DNA from 2 places in the Latilactobacillus parasakei genome. Region 1 is predicted to be linked to the other one. Evidence: a T-box and tRNA genes for the amino acid it is inferred to sense, from the RefSeq annotation. Region 1 holds a T-box; the other holds one or more tRNA genes.
The links. A T-box is a leader RNA that pairs with one kind of tRNA and senses whether it is charged. The one in region 1 lies ahead of ACPBEH_RS02180 (valine--tRNA ligase), so its partner is inferred to be a tRNA-Val.

Region 1 (3,411 bases):
TGATTAAGTCGATCAAGGCATTCATTTGAGTTGTTGCTTCTTGATCATCTAATTCAGCATGTACTTCAGGATAGCTAGCGGTCATGATTGATTCGCCAGTATGTGGCATACTTTGCCAGATTTCTTCCGTTACAAATGGCATTACTGGGTGTAATAGACGCAATGTTTGGTCCAATACATAAGCTAAGTTATAGCGTTTATTGGCAATTGCTTCTTGATCATCACCATAAAGCACTTCTTTAGCCATTTCAATATACCAGTCACAGAAATCATTCCAGATAAAGTTATACAATGTCCGACCAGCTTCACCAAATTCAAAGCCTTCGTATAAACGTGTGACGTCGGCAACTGTTTGGTTTAATTGACTCAAGATCCATTTATCCGTTAAATCGAGGTTAGCGGCTTCTGGAACCTTAGTTGGTGCCGGTGTATCTTCAAGATTCATGATAACGAAACGACTCGCGTTCCAAATCTTATTAATGAAGTTCCAGGCAGCATCCATCTTCGTATAACTGAAACGCACATCTTGACCAGGTGTTGAACCACTTGTTAAGAACCAACGCAATGCATCAGCACCGTATTTTTCAATGACTTCCATTGGGTCAATCCCGTTACCAAGTGATTTACTCATCTTACGGCCTTGTTCGTCACGGATTAAACCGTGAATGAGGACGTGTTCGAATGGGCGTTGTTCCGTAAATTCCAAGCTTTGGAAGATCATTCGTGACACCCAGAAGAAGATGATGTCATAACCAGTTACCAACGTATTTGTTGGGAAATAGCGTTTGAAATCAGGTGCTTCTGTATTAGGCCAACCCATTGTTGAAAATGGCCATAGTGCACTACTGAACCATGTATCTAAGACATCAGTATCTTGGGTCCAGTTTTCGATATCTTCTGGCGCTTCTTCGCCAACGTACATTTCGCCAGTTTGTTTATGATACCAAGCTGGGATTTGGTGACCCCACCATAATTGACGTGAAATAACCCAATCATGAACGTTTTCCATCCATTGTGTGAAGGTATTTTCGAATCGTTCTGGCACAAAGTTAACCTTTTGATCTGTTTCTTGATTCTTCAAAGCCATTTCAGCAAGTGGTTTCATCTTAACAAACCATTGAGTTGAAAGACGCGCTTCAACTTGAACACCTGTCCGTTCTGAATGACCAACACTATGCGTCATTGGATCGACTTTGATTAAGAAACCTTGTTCTTTTAAGTCGGCAACAATTGCTTTACGTGCTTCAAAACGATCCATGCCGTTATACTTACCGGCACTTTCGTTCATGCTTGCATCTTCATTCATCACGTTAATCCGTGGTAAGTCATGACGGTTACCAACTTCAAAATCGTTAGGGTCATGCGCTGGTGTAATCTTAAGCGCCCCTGTTCCAAAATCCTTATCAACATAGTGATCAGCGATAATTGGAATTTCACGATTCATTAATGGCAATGTGACTGTCTTGCCAACAAGATCAGCGTAACGTTCATCATCTGGGTGAACGGCAATTGCTGTATCACCAGGTAATGTTTCGGGACGCGTTGTGGCAATTTCAATGCTGCCAGAACCGTCTGTCAATGGATAACTGACATGATAGAAGGCTCCTTCATCATCTTGATGAAGCACTTCGATATCTGATAAAGCAGTCCGCGCTTTTGGATCCCAGTTGATGATGTATTCGCCACGATAGATCAGTCCTTTGTTGTATAAGTTAACAAAGACTTTACGAACAGCGTCTGATAAACCATCGTCTAATGTGAAACGTTCACGTGAATAATCAAGTGATAAGCCCATTTTAGCCCATTGATCATGAATTGTTGCGGCATATTCATCTTTCCATTCCCAAACTTGATCGATGAATTTTTCGCGGCCAAGGTCATAACGTGAAATCCCTTGTTCTGCTAATTTTGCTTCAACTTTGGCTTGTGTTGCGATGCCGGCGTGATCCATTCCTGGTAGCCATAACACATCGTAACCTTGCATCCGTTTTTGGCGAATTAACATATCTTGTAAAGTTGTATCCCAAGCATGGCCTAAATGTAGTTTACCTGTAACATTGGGCGGTGGAATAACAATTGAATATGGTTTTGCATCTGGATTGGCATTTGGTTTAAATAAATCTTCTTTTAACCAATCTTGATAACGACCGTCTTCGACTTGATTAGGATCGTATTTGGTTGACATTTCTTTGTGATCAGTCATCTGCTTCACTCCTTTTGAATATTGCGTTTAATGGCAAACAAAAAAAGCATTCCTCACAATAGGACGAATGCTTTTTCGCGGTACCACCTAAATTAGGACTAGACTAGTCCCCAACTCATGATTTGTTAACGAACGAAATTGTCCGGTTAGCCCTACTGAATTTCAGGTTAACAGCTCACAAGCTACCGATTAATTGGTCATCGGAAGACGTCTCAGCCATGCATCTTCTCTCTAAACTAGTCCAATATTAATCGCTCTTGTTCAACGCGTTGTTAATAGTTTAGCTGAGTCGACGCCAAAGGTCAATAGGCTAGGCCCTTCATTCCTCAAATAATAATAAAGTTTGCAGTTCCGCCGTTAAATCTAGATAACGCACATTGATATGCCGTGGCACTTGCAGACGCGTCGGTGCAAAATTCAAAATTGATGTAATCCCAGCATCAATCAATTGCTCGGCGGATCCTTGCGAGGCTTCACTAGGCACGGTCGAAATCGCCGTTGTGATGCCAGCAGCGGGAATAACGGTTACTAGTTGATCAATGGCATAAATTGGGACCCCATTTAAGGTCTGCCCGACTAATGCGGGGTTCGTATCAAAAGCACATGAAATCTGTAAGTTGTCGTTTCTTCTAAAGTTGTTTTCAATTAGGGCGCGGCCCAAGTTACCAACCCCGATAACGGCCATTTTAGTTAGAATATCGGCTTTTAAAACAGTTGAAAAAATTTGAATTAAGTGGCTCACTTCATAACCGTAACCGCTCCGGCCTAAGTCACCGATATAAGAAAAATCGCGGCGAATCGTCGCTGAAGGAATGGCTACCAATTTTGCCAATTGCTCCGATTTAATCCGCTCGATACCATCTGTTTCGAGTAGTTTAAAGTAACGATAATAAATTGGAATCCGTTTAGCAACTGCTTCTGGTAAATCATGCTTTGGCGTTCTCATTTTGCTAACCTCACTTTGTTAATCCTGATAAATTTATCATAACATAAGCGCTTTCATTTTTGTGAAATATTTCATATTCTTTAAAAACAAAAAAAGCCCAACCATTTCTGGTTGGACCGTTCGATGCTATAAAAGTTCGGCAATGATCTCTTCGTCTTGATTTAAGAATTGATCGCCTGCTTTGATTTCCGTTACCTTAACGCCGGCAAGTGATCGTTCGATTAAAGCGTCGACATCGATTCGTTGTTCGTAAAAACGTGTT
Region 2 (3,411 bases), 500 kb from region 1:
TTGTCTTATCATCCAAATATTCAGCAGGAATGACAGTTTTAATAACTTGTTCTAGCATGTCCTTTTGAATGGTTTCTAAAGTAACATCCTCATCGTGTTGTGTACTAATGACGACGGTATCAACACGTTTTGGTTGTTCGTTTTCATCATATTCAACAGTGACTTGTGCTTTTGCGTCTGGTCGTAGATAAGTTAACTGACCACTCTTACGTAGTTCAGCGACCTTACGCATCAAGCGATGTGATAAAGCGATTGGTAATGGCATTAATTCAGGTGTTTGATCGACAGCAAAGCCAAACATTAACCCCTGATCCCCTGCACCAATCTTATCAAGCGGATCTTCATCCTTCTCACGTGATTCAAGCGAATCATCGACACCTTGTGCAATATCTGGTGATTGTTCATCAAGTGCTACAATCACGGCACAATTGTCACCATCAAAACCGTATTGGCCATCACGATAACCAATCTTCTTGATTGTTTCTCTGACAACCTTTTGGATATCAACGTAAGCCGTCGTTGAAATTTCACCCACGACTAATACTAATCCGGTTGTAACGGTTGTCTCACACGCAACACGTGCTTGTGGATCTTGTTCTAACATCGCATCTAAGATGGCATCACTAATTTGATCCGCAATCTTATCTGGATGGCCTTCAGAAACGGATTCCGAAGTAAATAAATGTCTTTCTTGCATTTCTATGTTTCCCCCTATATATGTGTCGGTTACAAGGCCTCTTCACGGTGTGTGAATCCTATCGGGAACTTCTTATAACTCTACTACCTTAGCATAAATCACGACATATTTCAAAAGCCATTGACCTTCTTTTCAAAAAAAGTTAAGATGAAAGGCATATTATATGAAAAAGGTGTTGCTATGTTCTATCTTAGACAAAAAAAACTACCTGCTAATAATCCACCTGCTCGGTTAATCTTATTTAACTACTTAAACCTGGGCTTAATTGTGGGATTAGCGATTCACCCTTTTCCCAAGCATCTTGATTTATACTTCATGTTAACTGCGCTTTTAGGCGCATTATTAACCATTCCGCTAGTTCTTTCAACAACTAGTAAGCTAAAGCGCTCATTAGCCGCTGGCGGCCTGCTAATTGCGCTCATCATTAGCTTAATTATTGGTCGCCACTCATTGATTTGGGCCGGCACTTTACTAGCAATTACCAGTTTATTGGTGCTTGTTCCGTTTATCTTTCCGAAGCAATTCAACAATCATTGGTTGAGACTAGTTTGTCAGTTTTTATTAGCGCCTTACTTTTTCCTGGCAACTTTGATTTTCAATGGCATTCATTTCTTACCTGAAGCATTGCTCGTCAAGATTGGCCTCTTCTTAGGGTTAATTTTCCTTTTTGAACTGATCCCGACTAATAAGATGCTCACCGTTGTTGGTGACTGCCTCTGGTTAATCACCGTTCTTTTGATCATCGCGACTAAAATCATCGTAGGCTGGCAATTATTGCCTTTTATTATTGCTCAACTATTGTTGCTAGCAACGCAACTGGGTTTCATTAAAAATAATACTTATTTACATGAGCTTTATTATCTCATTTTTATTACTGGTTTATTTCTATAAGTCCTTAAAAACAGCCTAGCTTGGCTGTTTTTTTATAGCCTGATTTATCTTTTTAAACGCACAAAAAAAGCATCGGTCGTTTATAACGACTGATGCTTTTAACCGTCTTTTTGACGGTCACAACGGGACTCGAACCCGTGATCTCCTGCGTGACAGGCAGGCGTCCTAACCAGCTAGACCATGCGACCTTAAAATAAAAATGGAGGTTACAGGGCTCGAACCTGTGACCCTCTGCTTGTAAGGCAGACGCTCTCCCAACTGAGCTAAACCTCCAAAAATGACCCGTACGGGATTTGAACCCATGATACCGCCGTGAAAGGGCGGTGTCTTAACCACTTGACCAACGGGCCATACTATCATTATATAACGGAGAGTGAGGGATTCGAACCCTCGAAACAGGTCATACCCATTTACATGATTTCCAATCATGCTCCTTCGGCCGCTCGGACAACTCTCCAAAATGATTTACTCCGGTTGTCAGGCTCGAACTGACGACATCATGATTAACAGTCATGCGCTCTACCAACTGAGCTAAACCGGAATCAAGCGTGGCAACGTCCTATCCTCGCAGGTAGTTTCCCACCAACTACTATCGGCGCTAAGAAGCTTAACTACTGTGTTCGACATGGGAACAGGTGTATCCTTCTTGCTATCGCCACCACACTATTTTGTGCTTTCGCACTGAGAAGAACTTCGTTCTCTCAAAACTGCATAATAAGTAATATTTTCATTTCAAAAGCCAAACATTGCACCTTTGGTTAAGTCCTCGACCGATTAGTACTAGTCCGCTCCATACATCGCTGTACTTCCACTCCTAGCCTATCTACCTGATCATCTTTCAGGGGTCTTACTTCCATAAAGGAATGGGAAATCTCATCTCGAGGGGGGCTTCACACTTAGATGCTTTCAGCGTTTATCCCTGCCATACATAGCTACCCAGCGATGCGCCTGGCGGCACAACTGGTACACCAGAGGTATGTCCATCCCGGTCCTCTCGTACTAAGGACAGCTCCTCTCAAATTTCCTGCGCCCGCGACGGATAGGGACCGAACTGTCTCACGACGTTCTGAACCCAGCTCGCGTACCGCTTTAATGGGCGAACAGCCCAACCCTTGGGACCGACTACAGCCCCAGGATGCGATGAGCCGACATCGAGGTGCCAAACCTCCCCGTCGATGTGGACTCTTGGGGGAGATAAGCCTGTTATCCCCAGGGTAGCTTTTATCCGTTGAGCGATGGCCCTTCCATACGGAACCACCGGATCACTAAGTCCGACTTTCGTCCCTGCTCGATTTGTCAATCTCACAGTCAAGCTCTCTTATACCTTTACACTCTACGAATGATTTCCAACCATTCTGAGAGAACCTTTGAGCGCCTCCGTTACACTTTAGGAGGCGACCGCCCCAGTCAAACTGCCCACCTGACACTGTCTCCCGCCACGCTAAGTGGCGCGGGTTAGAGTGGTCATACAGTTAGGGTAGTATCCCACCAACGCCTCAATCGAAACTAGCGTTCCGATTTCTACGGCTCCTACCTATCCTGTACAAACTGTACAAACACTCAATATCAAGCTACAGTAAAGCTCCATGGGGTCTTTCCGTCCTGTCGCGGGTAACCCGCATCTTCACGGGTATTATAATTTCACCGAGTCTCTCGTTGAGACAGTGCCCAAATCATTACGCCTTTCGTGCGGGTCGGAACTTACCCGACAAGGAATTTCGCTACCTTAGGACCGTTATAGTTACGGCCGCCGTTTACTGGGGCTTCAATTCTGGGCTTCGCTTGCGCTAACTCATCCTCTTAACCTTCCAGCACCGGGCAGG

Region 2: it has a tRNA-Val gene. The T-box ahead of ACPBEH_RS02180 (valine--tRNA ligase) is inferred to sense a tRNA for this amino acid. The anticodon was not compared.

Annotation. Positions count from the first base shown of each region.
Region 1 is NZ_CP186861.1:440,884-444,294, forward strand. It holds gene ACPBEH_RS02180 (valine--tRNA ligase) at 1-2,203, opposite strand, end outside; T-box leader at 2,260-2,477, opposite strand; gene ACPBEH_RS02185 (redox-sensing transcriptional repressor Rex) at 2,523-3,149, opposite strand; gene thiI (tRNA uracil 4-sulfurtransferase ThiI) at 3,276-3,411, opposite strand, start outside.
Region 2 is NZ_CP186861.1:943,245-946,655, forward strand. It holds gene metK (methionine adenosyltransferase) at 1-697, opposite strand, end outside; SMK box riboswitch at 695-780, opposite strand; gene ACPBEH_RS04810 (hypothetical protein) at 845-1,588, shown strand; tRNA gene ACPBEH_RS04815 (tRNA-Asp) at 1,703-1,776, opposite strand; tRNA gene ACPBEH_RS04820 (tRNA-Val) at 1,789-1,861, opposite strand; tRNA gene ACPBEH_RS04825 (tRNA-Glu) at 1,867-1,938, opposite strand; tRNA gene ACPBEH_RS04830 (tRNA-Ser) at 1,956-2,045, opposite strand; tRNA gene ACPBEH_RS04835 (tRNA-Asn) at 2,057-2,129, opposite strand; rRNA gene rrf (5S ribosomal RNA) at 2,135-2,251, opposite strand; rRNA gene ACPBEH_RS04845 (23S ribosomal RNA) at 2,343-3,411, opposite strand, start outside.